DNA from 3 places in the Janthinobacterium sp. GW823-FHT01H08 genome. Region 2 is predicted to be linked to each of the others. Evidence: predicted binding sites of a transcription regulator. Region 2 holds the regulator's gene; each other region holds the start of a gene.

Region 1 (5,986 bases), 2.4 Mb from region 2:
CCGTGGCCGGTGCCGTCGGCACGTTGATGACGAATATGGCGCTGGAAGTGCTGTTCAAGCAGCAGGGCATCGGCTTTGCGCGCGCCAAGGTGGGCGACCGCTACGTGCTGGAAGTCATGAAGGAAAAGGGCTGGATACTGGGCGGCGAGGGCTCGGGCCATTTGCTGTGCCTGGACCGCCACACGACGGGCGACGGCATCGTCTCTGCGCTGCAAGTATTGTCCGCGCTCAAGCGCAGCGGCCAAAGCCTGCAGCAATGCCTGGCCGAACTGGTGCTGTTCCCGCAAACCCTGATCAATCTGCGTGTGGCGCCCGGTTTCGACTGGCAGAAAAATGCCGCCATGGTGGCCGAGAAGGAACTGGTCGAGGCCGAACTGGGCGACACGGGCCGCGTGCTGATCCGCGCTTCGGGCACCGAACCGCTGATCCGCGTGATGGTGGAGGCGAAGGACAAGGAGAAGGCCGAGAGCATGGCGCGCCGCATCGCCGACAAGGTCGCAAGCTGAAAACGCCCAAGGCGGCGTTGCACTGCCTTGCCCTGAACGTTTTCAGCAAGCCTCTTCAAGCAGGCGCGATAGTTATTTCCATCTAATTCGCCTGGGGCAATTGACGAAATTGGGCAGGGGCGTTATTATCTTGTCTTCGGAGTGTGGCGCAGCCCGGTAGCGCACCTGGTTTGGGACCAGGGGGTCCAAGGTTCGAATCCTTGTACTCCGACCAAAGTCATAAGCGGGCTGTCAGAAATGACAGCCCGTTTTCTATTGTGCGACGCCTTGGCATTGCTGGCGCGCATAGACTAAAATGCTGCACCTTTCCGCCCATCGTTCAACGGATAGGACAACGGTCTTCTAAACCGTGAATGGGGGTTCGATTCCCTCTGGGCGGACCAGTTCATGCTGGTCATGCACGCGACAGCCTGTCGCATTGCCATCACTCTTCATCTTTTACCTGCCTGCCGTGTCACGGCTGCGCAAACAGTACCACGCTCAGCAAATATAACAGCGGCGCCGCGCACAGCAGCGCGGATAGTAGCGACCCCATTTTCTTGCTGGCCAGCCGGGCCAGGCGCAGCCGTTCCCGCGCGGGCAAGTGCTGGCGGATCACGCTGCGCGCGCGTGGCTGAAACGGTTGTTCGTGCATGAGATCTCCCTCGTCGATCAGCAGTGGATGCCGTCGAGCATAGCGAGGGGGATCTAAAAATGGTGTAAAAAGCGTGCCTGGCGCCGCAAGCGCGGTGTAAAGATGCGGCTGGCATGGAGGCGGCAGCGGGCGATGTTGCGCCGCTGCCGCTGGTGATGCTTACTTTCCCTGGCGGCGGCGTGCCAGGAAGCCCAGCAGGCCCAGGCCGGCGAGCAGCATGGCATAGGTTTCAGGTTCCGGCACGGCGGAAATGAAGGCCCTGTAGTTGCTCAGGTCCTTGGGCAGGCCCGCCACCGTGAACGTGGTGCCGGCAGCCACTGGCGCGGCCCAGTGGAACACCAGTTCGCCCTGGCCGAAGTGGATGGCCAGATAGTCATAGGCGGCCGCGCTCGTATAGGAATTGACCCCGCCGCTCAGGCCTGCCGTGGTGCCGGCAGTGCAGCCCGAAGTGGCGCTGTCGCAATACGAAACGGCGGCGCCCAGACTGCTGCCGAACACGCCATTGATGTAGCCCTGGATGTCCGAGGGGCTCTGCGGCACCAGATTATCGTCATAATATTTCACCTCCAATGCCGGTGATGGCGAATAGGTGACGGTGCTGCCGGCAATGACGAAACCGCTGGCCGGCCCCACATCAACCCAGGTGGCCGCTTGCGCTGCACTTGCCAGTACGGTCATTGCGGCCAGCATGGATGCCTTGACGGCAATGCTTTTTATGCTTTTCATGAAAATCCCCTTGTGCTTGAGACAGTTGCTACATCGTGTAGGGATACGCCCCTGCCTGCCGGGGAAGTCATCCCATTGCCCGTTTTTAGCTGCTATTTCCTGCGCGTACTGGGTACGCAAATGCAAGCTTACTCTTGATGTAAATTAATACAATTTTAATAATTCTATTGGTTTGCTTGACAACATCGCATACGGCTATGTATGGATGTGCTAGCGATGGCCACCATGACGTTAGGAAATAGCGTGACAAGGCGCGCCAGCTTGTGCTAGCGGCGTTCGGACTTGGGAAAAGGGGAGGCGGGTGCTTCAGTCGCTGTTGTTGCTGACGCCAAACAGGCGATCCTTGGCGTTGAGCAGCTTTTGTACCTTGGCGCCCATTTTCATCAGTTGCGCCATCGATTCGGGCGACAGGCGCTGCAAGTCGTCGAACCAGGTGTTGGCCAGGTCGACCAGTTCATACATTTCGCGCATGCGCTCCTGCGCATATTGATCCACGGGTTCCGTGGCCGGGGCCAGCAGCGCTTCGCGCAGCACCGTCAGGGTCGGGGCCACCTCGCGGCGGCGGCGCTCGGCGGCCACCACGCGGAAGATTTGCCACACGTCGCCCAGCGAGGAAAAATACTCGCGCCGGTCGCCGGGGATGCGCGACTGGCGGATCAAGCCCCAGCCCTGCAATTCCTTCAGGCCGATGCTCACGTTCGAGCGCGAAAAACTCAGGTGCTCCGCGATTTCATCCGCGTGCAAAGGATGCTCCGCGACAAACAACAAGGCGTACACTTGCCCCACCGTGCGGTTAAAGCCCCAGCGGCTGCCCATCTCGCCGAAATGGCTGACGAAGGTCAGGATCAGCGGCGTCATTTGGATATTTTGAGTTTTCATAATTATCTGAATTTTTTCACGCCAAACCGCCAGGGTCAATTGATATATGTCATGTTTCGCAGTATTATACAAAAAATCGAATTTACAGAAAATTCTGAAAACTCAAAAAATATAAGATGACGACCTCGCCACTGTCCTTGCCCCGCTTTATTCTTCCCCGTGCCGCCAGTCTGGCGCAAGGCGGCGCCGCCTTGCTGTGGCTGCCGCAAGCGGCCTTGCTGGCCTGGGCCGTCCAAGCCATGCTCGATGGCGCGCCGTGGCGCGCGGCCCTGTTGCCGGCCGCTGGCGTGCTGCTGCTGGGCATGCTGCGCGCCGGCTGCGAAGCGTGGGGCGCGCGGCGCATGTATGCGGCCGCGCGCGCGCACCTGTCCACCTTGCGCGGGCAAGTGGCGCAGGCGCTGGCGCGCCGTTCGCCGCTGGACCGCCGGCGCGCCCAATCGGGTCAGGCGGCCAGCGTCATCGCCGAGCAGGCCGAAGCCATCGTGCCGTATCTGGTGCGCTACAAACCGGCGCGCTGGAAAGTCATGCTCGTGCCGCTCGTGATCCTCGCCGTGGTGACGCCGCTGTCGTGGATCGCCGCCTTGATCCTGCTCATCGCCGCGCCTCTGATTCCCGTCTTCATGGCCCTCGTGGGCATGGGTGCGCAGGCGGCCAGCCGCGCGCAGATGGTGGAAATGGGCAGCATGAACGCCTTTCTGCTGGACCGCCTGCGCGGCCTGGCCACCTTGCGCGCGCTCGATGCCGTCGATGCCACGGCCGCGCGGCTGGACGCTTCGTCGCAATCCGTGCGCCGGCGCACGATGGTGGTGCTGCGCATCGCCTTTTTGTCGTCCGCCGTGCTGGAACTGTTTTCCGCGCTGGGCGTGGCCATGGTGGCCGCCTTCATCGGCTTCTCGCTGCTGGGCAGCCTCGATTTCGGCACCTGGGGCCGCGAACTGACGTTGGGGCAGGGCTTGTTCATCCTGCTGCTGGCGCCCGCGTTCTTCGAGCCGCTGCGCGAGCTGGCCGCCGTCTGGCACGACAAGGCGGCTGGCGAGGCGGGCCTGGCCGGACTGCACGATCTGGCCGCCGAGGGCGTGCCCCTGCCGGGCTTTGGTGCGGAAGTTGCCGCCGTCTCCGCCGCCGCCATGGCGGTGGCGCCGCCGCCTGCCATTGACATCCATCAACTGCGCTTTGCCCATCCCGGCGAAGCGCCCGTGTTCGACGGCTTGGACTTGAGCGTGCGCGCCGGCGAACACGTGGCCCTGCTGGGCGCCAGCGGCGCTGGCAAGACCACCTTGCTGTCCTTGCTGGCCGGTTTGCTGCCCGCCAGCGGCGGCGACATCCGCATCGGCGGCGTGCGCCTGAATGACGGTACCGTCAATACCGTGCGCCAGCGCATGGCCTGGATGGGCCAGCGTCCGCACCTGTTTGCCGCGTCCGTCAGCCAGAACGTGACACTGGGCCGCGCAGGTGCGAACGCCGCGCACGTGACGCAGGCGCTGCACCTGGCCGACCTGACCAGCGTGGCGCAGGCGCAGCCGGCCGTCATGCTCAGCGATGGCGGCCAGGGCTTGTCCGGCGGCGAAGCCGTGCGCCTGGCCTTGGCCCGCGTGGCCCTGCATCCGCATGCGGACTTGCTGCTGGTCGATGAGCCGACGGCCCACCTGGACAGCGAAACGGCGGCGCGCGTCACGGACGCCTTGCTGGCCCTGGCAAAAGGCAAGACCATGCTTGTCGCCACGCACGACCCCGTGCTGGCTGGCCGGTTGCAGCGCACGGTGCAAGTTGATGCCCAGGCGCATGCGCAGACGCAGAAGGCAGAGGCGCGCGCATGAAAACATCCCTGATATCGCATCCCGTGCTGCGGCAATTGCTGCTGGCCCAGCCCCGCAAGCTGATCGGGGGCGCCGTGCTGGCGGCCCTGACGGCCGTGGCCGGCATGGCCTTATTGGGCTTGTCCGGCTGGTTCATCACGGCCACCTCGATTGCCGGCTTGCATGCGTCCACCGCCATCGTCTTCGACGTGTTCGGCCCGTCGGCCGGCATCCGCCTGCTGGCCATCGGCCGCACGGGCTCGCGCTATGCGGAGCGCCTCGTCACGCACGACGCCACGTTCGCCGCGCTGGCCAGTATCCGCGTGCAGCTGTTTCGCGGCTGGTCGCGCCCGGAAGCGGCCAGCCGCTTGCTGCGCCAGCCCGCCAGGCTGCTGTTCCGCCTGACGGCCGATATCGACGCGCTCGAATCGCTGTATCTGCGCCTGCTGGTGCCCGCCTTCACGGCACTGTGCGTGGCCCTGCTGGCCGGCGTGGCGCTGGGCGTGATGCGGTGGCAGCTGGGCCTGGGCCTGGCCGCGTGGCTGCTGGCCGCCGGCGGCGGCATCAGCTGGCTTCTGGCGCGCGGCGCCCGCCGTCCCGCCATCGTGCGTACACGCGCCATCGAAAAACTGCGTTCCGCCACCATCGACCTGGTGGCGGGCCAGACGGACCTGGTGATGGCGGGGCGCATCGGCGCCCAGTGCGCCGCGCTGGGACAGATCGACCGCTCGCTGGCGCAAGCCGATGTTGCCCTGCTGCGCCTGGAGACGGCGGCCGGCGCCGCGTATGGCGTGGCGGGCAGCGCGACCCTGGCAGGGGTGCTGCTGGCCGTGGCCGCGCTGGTGCAGCAGCAGGCGCTGAACGTGCCGCTGGCGGCCCTGGCCCTGTTGATTGCATTGACAGCCGTGGAACCGTTTGCGGGACTGCGCCGCGGCGCGCTGGAAGCGGGGCGCATGCTGCTGGCCATGCGCCGCCTGGCGCCGCGCCTCGATGCTCAGGAGATCGCAGTGCCGCCGGCTGACGGCGCACCGGGCTTGCGCCTGGAACATGTCAGCGGCGCACATGCGGGCAGTGATGTCGCCATCTTGCACGACGTATCGCTGCACATCGGCGAGGGCGAACGCGTGGCCTTGATCGGCCCCAGCGGCGCGGGCAAGTCGACCTTGCTGGCCATCGCCGCGCGCGAGCTGGCGCCGCTGTCGGGCACGGTGCACGCGGGCCGCGCCTGTTTATTTACCCAGAAGACGGAACTGTTCCAAGACAGCTTGCGCGACAACCTGCGCCTGGCCGACCCGTCCGCCAGCGATGCGCAGCTGTGGGCGGCGCTGCAGGCAGCCGGCCTGGACGACGAGGTGCGGGCCTTCGCGGACGGCCTCGATACCATGCTGGGCGAGGGTGGCCTGGGCTTGTCCGGCGGCCAGGCGCGCCGCTTGGCGCTGGCGCGG
Region 2 (5,986 bases):
CGACCAGGACACGCTGATCATCACCTACGATGCCAAGCGCGGCGAACCACGCGGCGCCATGAGCAAGAAGGCCGGCAACAACGACAAGCTGGGCGACTGCATCGATTGCACCCTGTGCGTGCAGGTGTGTCCGACCGGTATCGATATCCGCAACGGCCTGCAGTATGAATGCATCGGCTGCGCCGCCTGCGTCGATGCCTGCAATACGGTGATGGACAAGGTCGAGCGGCCGCGTGGCCTGATACGCTACAGCACCGACCATGCGATGGAAAACAACTTCAATTCGAAGCAGATCCGCCAGCGCGCCATGCGCCCGCGCGTGCTGATCTACACGTCCATCCTGGCCCTGATCATCATCGCCGTGTGTACCTCGCTGGCCCTGCGCACGCCCCTGAAGATGGACGTGATCCGCGACCGCGGTTCGATGGGACGCGAGGTGGAAGACGGCATGATCGAAAACGTCTATCGTCTGCAGATCATGAACACCTCGGAGCAAAGCCAGCATTTCAAAATCAGCGCTTCCGGCTTGCCGGGTCTGACCTTGCTGACGCGCGACGAAGTGACCTTGCAGCCGACGGAAACGCTGGGCTGGCCGATCCGCCTGCGCGTGCCGCACGGCGTCGGCGAGAAGGGCTCGAACAAGATTGCGATCGAATTGCACTCGCTGGACGACCCGTCGCTGCATGTGCGCGAAAGCGCGGTGTTCATCGTGCCGCGGTGACGTTGATTTGGGGTCGGCCCCTCCGGGTCCGACCCCGTTATTTCGCCGTAGGGGTATCATCAATCATGCGTTAGGGTCACTTGATTTTCAACCCGGAAGCAAAAGCTGGAGTCGGACCCAAAGGGTCCACCCCCAAGGAGAACACAATGTCCGACAGTCTGAAACTGCAACCTCCCGTTGCCCCCTGGTACAAGCATCGCTGGCCATGGCTGCTGATGATCGGTCCCGGCCTGTCCGTGGTCGTCGGCAGCTTCATGGGCTATATCGCGTTTACGCAGCCCGACGCGCTGGTGGTGGGCGACTATTACAAGCAGGGCAAGGCGATCAACCAGGATTTGAAGCGCGACACGATCGCCAGCGACCTGGCCATGGATACGACCCTGTCGTATGACGTCGCTGCAGCGCGCCTCAGCGGCTCCGTGCACAGCTTCGGCAAGGCGTACCAGGGGCCTTTGCAGCTGCACCTGGCGCATGCGACCCTGCCGGAAAAGGATATCAAGCTGCTGGTGCAACCCGATGCGGCCGGCAATTTTTCCGTGACGCTGCCGATGCTCGAGCGCAGCCGCTGGCAAGTGCTGGTGGAAAACGACAAACGCGAGTGGCGCCTGTCCGGCATCTGGACCTGGCCTGTGCAACGCAGCATCGCGCTGCACGCGGATGAAGAGCTATAACGTACAGCGCCGGGAAAAAACCGTAGCGAGCGGCAGTGATTTGTGGCTGAGAAGCACAGCTGTGCTATAGCACAGCGAGCATCGCAGGCCGCAAAGCACGACGCGCAGTAGGTTTTGACGGTGCTGTTACTTGCAGACGTCGGTGCCGGCTGTAATAGCTTTTAACTTGGCCGGCTGCAAGATCTCGATCTCACGGTTGGAAACGCGCAGCCAGCCTTCCTTCTTGAATTTCGACAATAAACGGCTGACGCTTTCGATGGTCAGGCCCAGGTAGTTGCCGATTTCCTCGCGCGACATGCGCAACTGAAATTTGCTGGCCGAATAGCCGCGCGCTTCATAGCGCGACGCCAGGTTGACGATAAAGGCGGCAAAACGCTGCGTCGCCTGCATGTTGCCCAGCAACAGCATGACACTTTGCTCGCGCGTGATTTCCTGGCTCATCATGCGGTGGAAATGGCGCAGCAGGGTCGGCATATTGCCCAGCAATTGTTCCAGGCTGGAAAACGGGATTTCACACACTTCGCTGTCTTCCAGCGCCACCGCATTACAGTGGTGGCGGTCGGCGCTGATGGCGTCCATGCCCAGCAGTTCGCCCGCCATCTGGAAACCCGTCACCTGCTCTTCGCCGCCCGGATTGATCTGGTAGGTCTTGAAGTGGCCCAGACGGATCGCATACAGGTTCTGGAACGAGTCGCCGATGCGGAACAGCGAAGCGCCGCGCACGATCTTGCGGCGGCGGCCAATGATCTGGTCCAGTCTGTCCATGTCGCCCACGTCGAGGCCCATCGGCAGACACAATTGATGCATGCTGCAGGTCGAGCATCGCGCACGCAACGCTTCCACGGTCACTGTGGGCGAGGTTGGAGTGAGTAGCGCTTCAGTCATGTCGGTACCTTTTAGAAAATGCAACAACAAGTTTACTGCATACAGGGTTGCCGTGTGCCAATTTCACCGCAATTTCGCTGAATAAACGACGTTCCGACTTTAATTATATGGCAACATCGTCAAAAGCCCATGCGGAGAGGGCAATTTGCGTGGCGGCGCTTGCCAAGCTGGGGTATTGATAGGAAAATTCCTGACAGCATTATCTGCCGCCTGTGCCGCCCGGTACTGAAAAGGAAATCATGAAGCCTCTCGGCATCAAAGCAAAAGTCGCGCTGGCCACCAGCCTGACCTCGATCGCCATGATCGCGCTGGTCACCATGATCCAGGTGCAGCACATGCGCGACGATTTCACCAAGGTACTGTTGAGCCAGCAGTCGTCCCTGATCAGCCGCACCGCCGCCGAGCTCGACGACAAGCTGGGCATGCTGCTGCAGATCGTCACCCTGACGGCCCGGCAGCAGCCGCCAGAACTGATCACCCAGCCCGCCCAATTGCGCGAATACTATTCGCGCCGCTCGATGCTGGTGCTGTTCGACGACGTGCTGGTGCTCGACGCGCACGGCGCCGTCGTGGCCGACATGCCGGAAGTGGCGGGGCGCGCCGGCATCAACGTCGCCGAGCGCGAGTATTTCCAGACCGTGCTGCGCACGCGCCAGCCCATGATCACCGAGCCGATGCTGGGCAAATCGAGCGGCATGCCCATCGTGCAGATGGTCGCGCCCGTGCTGGGCGCCGATGGCCAGGTGGCCGGCGTGGTGATCGGCGTGCTGCGCCTGTACAAGGATAACCTGCTGGGGAGGTTGCGCTCGGAAAAGATCGGCAAGAGCGGCTATTACTTCGTCCTCACGCGCGGCGCCGTGCCGCGCTATGTGCTGCATCCCGACACCAGCCGTTTGCTGCAGCCGCGCCTGCCGAACGCCAACCTGACGACCACCCGGCTGCTGAAGGACGATGGCGAAGGCACCATGGTCAGCACCAACAGCCGCGGCATCACGGCCGTCAACAGCTTCAAGCGCCTGAAATCCGTAAATTGGCTGCTGGCCGCCTCGCTGCCCCTCGACGACGCCTTCGAACCGTTCGACGGCGTGCTGTACCGGCTGGTGCTGTGGAGCATCCTCGCCTCGCTGCTGGCGGCAGCCGTGCTGGGCTGGGTCACCGTGCGCCTGCTCTCGCCGCTGGTGCGCCTGCGCGACACCCTGCAGGCGCTGCGCACCAGCGGCAGCCGTTTCACTCCCGTGCCCGTGCAGCAGCGCGACGAGATCGGCGAGCTGACGGAAGCGTTCAACGGCCTGATGAGCGAGCGCGACCGCTTGCAGCAGGAGCTCGAATCGCGCGCGGCGGAGCTGGAACAGGAGCGCGACCGGGCCGAGGCGGCCAACCGCGCGAAGAGCGATTTCGTGGCGAACATGAGCCATGAAATCCGCACGCCCCTCAATGCCGTGCTGGGCATGGTGTATTTGCTGGGCAATACCAAGCTCGATACGGAACAGCGCAAGTATCTGACCATGGTGCGCGTGGCGGGCCAGTCGCTGCTGGGCATCCTCAACGACGTGCTCGATTATTCGAAGATCGAGGCACGCCGCATGGAATTGTCGCCCGTCGAATTCGACCTCGACGAAGTCATGAACACGCTGGCCACGACGATGACGATGAATGCGGGCGAAAAGGAGCTGGAACTGGCGATTGCCGTCGAGCCCGACGTGCCGCGCCGCCTCATGGGCGACGCCCAGCGGCTGCAGCAAATTCTCGTCAACCTGGCCGGCAACGCGATCAAGTTTACCGAGAGCGGCGAAGTGGTGGTGGCCGTCAGCCTGGCCGAGAAAGACAAGGGCCGCGCCTGGCTGCGCTTCGAAGTGCGCGACACGGGCATCGGCATGACGGAGTTGCAGCAACAGCAGCTGTTTGCCGCGTTTTCGCAGGGCGACCAAAGCATCACGCGGCGCTTCGGCGGCACGGGCCTGGGCCTGGCCATCAGCAAACAGCTGATCCACATGATGGGCGGCGACATCGCCGTCGCCAGCAGCGAAGGCAAAGGCAGCCGCTTCTGGTTCAGCGTGCCGTTCGAGATGCTGGCGCAGCCGGCCGAAACGCGGCGCACGCCCACCCTGGGCCAGCTGCGCCTGCTGGTGGCCGACGACAACCGCACCACGCGCGAACTGATCGTCAAGCTGATCGAGGCGTGGGGCTGGCTGGCCGACGAAGTGGACTCCGGCTTTGCCGCTATCGAACTGTACCGCGAGCGCCTGGCGCAGCAGCAGCCGTACGACGTGGTGCTGGCCGACTGGCACATGCCCGTGATGGACGGCCTGGCCACGGCCAAGGCCATCCGCCAGGCGGCCAGCGGCCAGCGCCAGCCCATCGTGGTGATGGTCAACGCCTTCGCCCGCAACCACCTCGAGGAAATCTCCAGCGCGGCCGAGGCCGACGTCGTGCTGATGAAGCCCATCACGGGCTCGAGCCTGTTCGACGCCCTGCACCAGGCGCTGATTACCAAGCACGACGGCGGCGAGCAGCGCATGCTGCAACAGCCGCTGGGCACGGAACTGGCCGGCGTGCATTTCCTGCTGGTGGAAGACAACCATTTGAACCAGGCCGTGGCGCGCGGCATCCTCGAACACATGGGCGCCACCCTCGACGTGGTGGGCGACGGCCTGCAAGCGGTGGAACGGCTGCGCACGGAAGCGCTGCGCTACGACATCGTGCTGATGGACATGCAGATGCCCGTCATGGACGGCTTCAGCGCCACCCACATCATCCGCACGGAACTACGCTTGAGCCTGCCCGTGATCGCCATGACGGCCGGCGTGCTGGCGTCCGAGCGCGAGCGCTGCATGACGGCCGGCATCAGCGATTTCATCGCCAAGCCCGTGGTGGTGGAAGAGATGATGGAAGTGATCCTGCGCCACCTGCCCAAGCGCCCGCCAGTGCAGACGGCCGGGCCGGCGCCCGTCGCCGATGAGGAAGTGTTTTCCATGGCGCCGCTGATGCGCGTGATGGGGCGCGACGCGAAAGGGCGCGGCGTGCTGCGGCGCATGGTGGAAGACGCGCTGAACAAGGGCATGACGCCCATGCGCGACGCCGAAACAGCATTGCAGGCAGGCCGCCACAGCGACGTGGCGCGCATCCTGCACAGCGTGCGCGGCTCCGTCGGCACCCTGGGCACGAAACGCCTGATCCGCACCGCGTTCGCCACCGAGGAAGCCATCGATGCGGGCCGCCTCGACGCAGTGCCGGCGCTGCTGGCGCAGACGGCGCAGGAACTGGAGCAGGCGCTGGCGGCGGCGGCCGATTGGTTGTCCAGGCTGAAGGATTAAGCCTGCAACGTAAAACTGGGGTCAGACCCGCCGGGTCTGACCCCGGAACCTTGTCGGATTACGCGCTTGCGCGCTAATCCGACCTACCCCATTTACGCTGGCACGCCCAGGATCACGCTGGACGCCTTGAAAATCGCCGTCACACTGCTGCCGATCTCGATGCCCAGCTCGGTGCTGCTCTGGTTGGTGATGATGGCGGCGATGGTGCCGCCGCGCGGCAAGTCCAGCACCACTTCCGTGTTGACGGCGCCCGTCTGCACCCGCGTCACCAGCCCGGCCAGCTGATTGCGTGCGGAAAAGCGCGCGCCTGCGCTGTCGGCCACGAGGATGATCGACGATGCCTTGATCAGCGCAAACGCTTCCGCGCCCGGCACCAGGCCCAGACTTGCGCTGCT
Region 3 (5,986 bases), 1.9 Mb from region 2:
AAGGAGCGTTTGTATGCCGGCAATATCGAAGCCGTCAGCGCCGTCACGGCCCTGACTTTATATACGGCCGCCTACATGGCGGAAGACATCCGCAGCGGCATCCGCGCCATACCCGCCCAGCAATTCGAGGCGGGCCGGGCGCTGGGTTTCAGTTTTCTTGCCACCATGCGCCTGTGCATCGTGCCGCAGGCGCTGCGGCTGGCCGCGCCGCCGCTGCTGTCGCAAACCCTGACCCTGTGGCAAAACACCAGCATCGCCACCGTCATCGGCGTGGCCGAGCTGATGTACCAGACGCAGCGCGTGGAAGCGGCCTCGTTCCGCAGCGTCGATGCCTTCGTCTTCGCCAGCGCGGCCTACCTGGCCGTCTCGCTGCTGATCGCCGGCCTGGCGGCCTTGCTGCAAAAGAAGGTGTCCTGATGCTGGAACTCCTCCATGATTACTGGCTGTATTTCCTCGTGGGACGCTATCCCGAGGGGCCGCTGGGCGGCCTGGCGCTGACGGTCGTGCTGGCCAGCCTGGCGCTGGTGCTGAGCCTGCCCTTCGGCCTGCTGCTGGGGCTGGCGCGCCTGAGTCCCTGGCGCCTGCTGCGCTGGCCCGTCGCCTTACTGATCCACGTGGTGCGGGGCATCCCCTTGCTGCTGGTGATTTTCTGGGCGTATTTCTTCCTGCCCAGCATCACGGGACATGAAAGCGGGCAGTTCGGTACCATGCTGGCCGCCCTCGTCATCTTCGACGGCATTTATCTGGCGGAGATTGTGCGCGCCGGCGTGCAAGCCGTGCCGCGCGGGCAGGTGGAGGCGGCCCGCTCGCTGGGCTTGAACTATCTGGACAGCATGCGCTCGGTGGTGCTGCCGCAGGCGCTGCGCCACATGCTGCCCTCGCTGGTCAACCAGTTCGTCTCGACCATCAAGGAAACCTCGCTCGGGTACATCATCGGCCTGGCCGAGGTATCGTTCATCGCGTCGCAAGTGAACGGCCTCGTGCTGACCAAGCCCGTGCAAGTGTATTTCCTGCTGGGCATGACGTATTTTGTCTTGTGTTTCAGCCTGTCGCGCGCCGCCTTCTGGCTCGAGCGGCGCCAGGCGCGTTTCCTGAAAGCGGCAGCATGATTACCTTTGACAACGTCAACAAATACTATGGCGATTATCACGCCTTGCGCGAGATCAATGAACACGTGGCCAAGGGCCAGGTGCTGGTCGTGTGCGGGCCGTCCGGCTCCGGCAAGTCGACCCTGATCCGCACCATCAACCGCCTGGAGCCGATCGCCTCAGGGCGCATCGCGGTGGCGGGCCAGGATATCCACGCGCCGGGGCTGGACGTGAATGCCTTCCGCTCGCATATCGGTTTTGTGTTCCAGCAATTCAACCTGTTTCCCCATTTATCCGTGCTGGACAATTGCGCGCTGGCGCCGCAGCGCTTGCGCGGCCTCACCCGGCGCGAAGCCGAGGAGCGCGCGCTGGCCCTGCTGGAGCGGGTGGGGCTGGCGCACAAGGCGCGCGCCATGCCGGCGGCCTTGTCGGGCGGGCAGCAGCAGCGGGTGGCGATTGCCCGCGCGCTGGCCATGCAGCCGCCGCTGATGCTGTTCGACGAGCCGACCAGCGCGCTGGACCCGGAAATGGTGGGCGAGGTGCTGCACGTGATGCGCGACCTGGCCCACGGCGGCATGACGATGGTGTGCGTGACGCACGAGATGGGTTTCGCGCGCGAAGTGGCGGACCGCGTCTGGTTCATGGACCACGGGCAAGTGCTGGAACGGGCCGCGCCCGAGGAGTTCTTTGCGCGGCCGCAGCATGTGCGCGCACAGCAATTCCTGGCCGATATCCGCAGCCCATATGGGGCACCGGTCTGAGGATTTCTGGGCTGTGTGCGCAAGCGAACGGTATCTTGGCGTTGTCCGGCGCACGCTATCGGAGTGGCGCACGGGGCGCCCGCAGCCGACCAGGAGGGCCGTATCATGTCACGCATCATCGCAGGTCATTTTCAGTTGCAGGAGCAGATAGACGCCGCGCGCGCCGCCCTGAACCAGGCGGGCTTTCCTGACAGCCGCATCAGCGCCTTCTTTGTCAACCAGCCGGGCCAGCATGATTTGCATGCGCTCGGCGGCGACCGCGACGTCTCGCCGGGCGCCAAGGAGACGCCGGAAGGCGTGGTCGAGGGCGTGGCCGTCGGTGCCGCCGTCGGTGCCGGCATCGGCGCGGCCACCACCCTGGCGACGGGGCCGCTGGGGCCGGTGGTGGGCGCGCTGGTGGGCGCCCATGTGGGCTCACTCTACAGTTTCAACAAGATGAAGGAGGCGGGCGAGCCCGAGAAACATGGCGAAAACCACCGCCAGCCGCGCCATCCGGGCATGCTGATCGCCGTGGCGCTGGGCGGCCTCGAAGAGCGCGAACGGGCGCTCGAGACACTGCACCGGCTGGGCGCCGAGCATATCGAGGAAGCGGAAGGCACGATCGCCAATGGCGACTGGCATGACTTCGATCCGCTCAGCATTCCCGTGCTGGTGGCGTGAATCAACGCCTCTGTGGTGCCATATGCATAAATTCCGCGCTGCACGAAATTTAGGTATGATCCTTGTTAGTATGAGTAATTATTGGTAAACAATGCCGACAGGGATAGTTTCCGCGCGCCCGAAGTGACACTGGACCAAGGTGACTGCCCGTAGTACTTGCCTCGCATGCTAACGAGTATGGATAGGAGGGCGCGTCATGACACAGGCATGGTTCATTCTGACACGGGCCGATGGGCGCGACATCTGCGCGCCCTCACCGGCACAGCTGGCCGATGCGCTGGCCGAGGTGTACCGCGGCGGCGCCGTCACGCCGGATGGCAGCCCGGCCGCCGTCTTGTTGCGCTTTGGCTACGACGATGGCTTGATGTATCAGGTCGAAGTCGCTAGCGGAGGCGAAGTCACTTTCGAGGAATGGTCGGACCGCGATTGCGAAATCGCCCTGGCCAGTCCGCGCCACATGTCGGCCCTGCCGCAGGACGACGCGCTGCAGCTGTGGCAGTGGCTGGCGCAGCGCCAGGTGGCAAAGATCCGCAGCCAGCCCTGGCAGGGCGGCTAGCCCTGCCGTCTTTCCAACGGCCTAGTGCGCCATCAGCACGGGGATCGTCATGCTCTGCAGAATCGTGCGCGTGACGCCACCGAGGATGGTTTCGCGCAGGCGCGAATGGCCATACGCTCCCATCACCAGCAGGTCGGCCGACAGGTCGGCGGCCTGCGACAGCAGCGCTTCGCCGATATCGCCGCGCCGCACGCCACCCCCATCGAGCAAATGCAGCCGCGCTTCCACGCCGTGGCGCGCCAGGTAGTGCACCAGTTCCGCGCCCGGCTGTTCGCCGTGCTCGGCCGCATGCACCTGGGCGTCGAAGATGGCCACGTGGACTTGCCCGGCCCGCTGCAGCAGGGGCAGGGCGGCGGTCACGGCGCGGCTTGCTTCCTTGCTGGCGTTCCAGGAAATGAGCACATTGCGCGCCGCTGCCGGCGGCGCCAGCAGGGGCAGCGGCGGCGCATACGGCACGATCAGCACGGGCCGGCCCGAATGCAGCAGCACATAGGCGGGAAAGTCGCGCATCACGGACGGCGATTTATCCTTGGCATTGTATTGGCTGATGACGACCAGGTCCGCATAGCGGGCCAGCAGGCTGATGCCGCCCGCCGCTTCGTCGTCGACGACGCGCTGTTCGAACGAGGCGACGCCTGCCGCGCGCACCTGTTGCTCGAAACCGTCGAGGGCGCGCGTGGCGCGGTCGCGCAGGAAATTCAGATGCAAGCTCAGGTTCGGATCGGCATCGAGGTCGGGCTGGTGCTGGTACAGCAGGCGCGACACGCCCGTCAGCGCCACGCCCGTCAGGTGGCCGCCGCACGCCTGGGCGATGCTGGCCGCCGCTTCGATGCGGGCGGCGCGCCCGGCGCTGTCGTCGATGTGGAGCAATACGGTCTTGTACGTCATGGCCTGTCCTCTCGCTGTGCAGTAGGGGCCATTCTGGCACAGTCCGGGGCGCCGGCCGCGCACGACTGCATCAGGCTGGGCACTTGATCTGGCGCAAGGCTGGCAATAAAAACTGCTCCTACACTTGATGCCACGCAGAACAACCATAACAAGCGGGGAGAGACAGTCATGAAGGAACAAAAGGTAGCGCTGGTCACGGGCGGCATGGGCGGCCTGGGCACGGCCTTGTGCCGGCGCCTGCATGCGGCGGGCTTTGCCGTCGTGGCGGCGCATACGCCGGGCAACACGCGGGTGGAAAGCTGGCTCGACGAGCAGCAGGCGCAGCAGTATTATTTTCACCCGCTGGCCCTTGACGTGACGGACTTTGCTGCCTGCAACGAAGCCGTCGGCAAGGTGCTGGCGCAGTTCGGCCGCATCGATGTGCTGGTCAATAACGCCGGCATCACGCGCGACCAGAGCATGCGCAAGATGGAGTTGCCGCACTGGTCCGAGGTGATGCGGACCAATCTCGACAGCCTGTTCAACATGAGCAAGCAGGTGCTGGAACCCATGCTGGAAAAGAAATGGGGACGCATCATCAATATCTCGTCCGTCAATGGCCAGAAGGGCGCGTTTGGCCAGTGCAACTACGCGGCCGCCAAGGCCGGTGTGCATGGCTTCAGCAAGGCGCTGGCGCTGGAAGTGGCGCGCCACGGCATCACCGTCAACACCGTGTCGCCCGGCTACCTGCGCACGCAGATGGTGACGGCCGTGCCGGCCGATATCCTGGAAACGAAGATCCTGCCGCAAATCCCCCTGGGCCGCCTGGGCGAGCCGGACGAGGTGGCGGCCCTGGTCGCTTACCTGGCGTCCGACGAGGCGGCATTCGTCACGGGGGCAAACATCGCCATCAATGGCGGACAGCACATGAGTTAAGCAAGCGTACAGCTTGCATAGAGGCAATGGCAGTAGAGGAGACCCGTCCACCCAGCCGGCGCATAGACGCTGGCGGAGGACGGCAGGCAGCATGGTCGTCACGTCGGAAAACAGGGGGGCAGGGCAGCGATGCCTTGCCCTTTGTTGTCGTGCCGCCGTTAAGCTAGGGTCATGGTATGGCGCGCCGGGCCTTTTCCAGCCGCGTCTGGCAATCGATGCACAGGCGCGCTTCGGGGCGGGCGTTCAGGCGCGACAGGCCGATGGCTTCGCCGCAGTTGTCGCACAGGCCGTAGCTGCCGTCGGCAAACTTGGCCAGCGCGTGCTTGATGATGGCCAGTTGCGCCTGATTGTGCTCGGCCGCTTCGCTGACGAGGGCGTTCAAGGTGCGCACGCTGGCGTTGTCGGCCGGCGAGGCTTCGATTTCATTGAGCAGCGAGGCGCGCGCGTCCGCTTCGGCCGCTTCGTTCTCTATCTGTTCCAGCAACGCCAGCTTGCGTTGCTCCAGCACGCCTTGCAGGCGCTGTAGCTGGTCTTGCGGCAATCCATTCATGGCTGTCCCCGATAGGAGTCTCTCCTCTATGGTAGTCCAGGATGGGCGCTTCTGCTTGCGCTACTACCCGCGCCGCGTTTGACGCGGCGCAGGCAGGCGCGGGCCGTTCTATGCTGGCTCTTTCAGGCAGTTGACCATCCAGGCCACGCCGAACTGGTCTTTCAGCATGCCGAAGCGTTTGGCCCAAAACGTTTCTTCCATGGGCATCTGGATGGCGCCGTCACGCGCCAGCGCGGCGAAGGCCAGTTCCGCCTCCTCCGGCGTGTCGACGGTCAGGCAGATCGAGCTGCCGCTCATGCCCTTGGCGCCCTCGTCGCAGCCGCCGTCCGAGCCCATCAGCATGGTGGGACCCAGCTGCACGGAGCCGTGCATGATCTTGTCATACCAGTCTTCCTTGACTTGCTCCTGCATCGGCGTGCCGCGATACGGCATCAGGCACAGGTCTGTGCCATGCAGGTGCTGCCGGTAGTATTCCAGCGCTTGCGCGCAGTTTCCATTGAATTGCAAATACGGTTCGATACGCATGTTGGTCTCCTCTGGCAATCGCCCCGCAGGCACGATTGCCAGG

Evidence for each region. The regulator FNR, encoded in region 2, switches genes on or off when oxygen is low (the NO sensors DNR and NnrR bind a similar motif). The targets are predictions, from matches to a motif close to TTGATNNNNATCAA.
Region 1: the regulator FNR is predicted to act here: its motif matches at 2,785-2,798, upstream of cydD (thiol reductant ABC exporter subunit CydD).
Region 3: the regulator FNR is predicted to act here: its motif matches at 4,037-4,050, upstream of AC3RCG_RS09820 (universal stress protein).

Annotation. Positions count from the first base shown of each region.
Region 1 covers NZ_CM179504.1:2,692,182-2,698,167, forward strand. The annotation lists gene glmM (phosphoglucosamine mutase) at 1-506, shown strand, start outside; tRNA gene AC3RCG_RS12110 (tRNA-Pro) at 644-720, shown strand; tRNA gene AC3RCG_RS12115 (tRNA-Arg) at 815-889, shown strand; gene AC3RCG_RS12120 (hypothetical protein) at 961-1,140, opposite strand; gene AC3RCG_RS12125 (PEP-CTERM sorting domain-containing protein) at 1,300-1,866, opposite strand; gene AC3RCG_RS12130 (GbsR/MarR family transcriptional regulator) at 2,173-2,724, opposite strand; gene cydD (thiol reductant ABC exporter subunit CydD) at 2,862-4,562, shown strand; gene AC3RCG_RS12140 (amino acid ABC transporter ATP-binding/permease protein) at 4,559-5,986, shown strand, end outside.
Region 2 covers NZ_CM179504.1:291,983-297,968, forward strand. The annotation lists gene ccoG (cytochrome c oxidase accessory protein CcoG) at 1-721, shown strand, start outside; gene AC3RCG_RS01240 (FixH family protein) at 868-1,392, shown strand; gene fnr (fumarate/nitrate reduction transcriptional regulator Fnr) at 1,519-2,277, opposite strand; gene AC3RCG_RS01250 (response regulator) at 2,517-5,591, shown strand; gene AC3RCG_RS01255 (TOBE domain-containing protein) at 5,684-5,986, opposite strand, start outside.
Region 3 covers NZ_CM179504.1:2,190,163-2,196,148, forward strand. The annotation lists gene AC3RCG_RS09795 (amino acid ABC transporter permease) at 1-417, shown strand, start outside; gene AC3RCG_RS09800 (amino acid ABC transporter permease) at 417-1,109, shown strand; gene AC3RCG_RS09805 (amino acid ABC transporter ATP-binding protein) at 1,106-1,849, shown strand; gene AC3RCG_RS09810 (glycine zipper domain-containing protein) at 1,955-2,509, shown strand; gene AC3RCG_RS09815 (hypothetical protein) at 2,706-3,065, shown strand; gene AC3RCG_RS09820 (universal stress protein) at 3,087-3,953, opposite strand; gene phbB (acetoacetyl-CoA reductase) at 4,122-4,868, shown strand; gene AC3RCG_RS09830 (TraR/DksA family transcriptional regulator) at 5,038-5,418, opposite strand; gene AC3RCG_RS09835 (VOC family protein) at 5,527-5,943, opposite strand.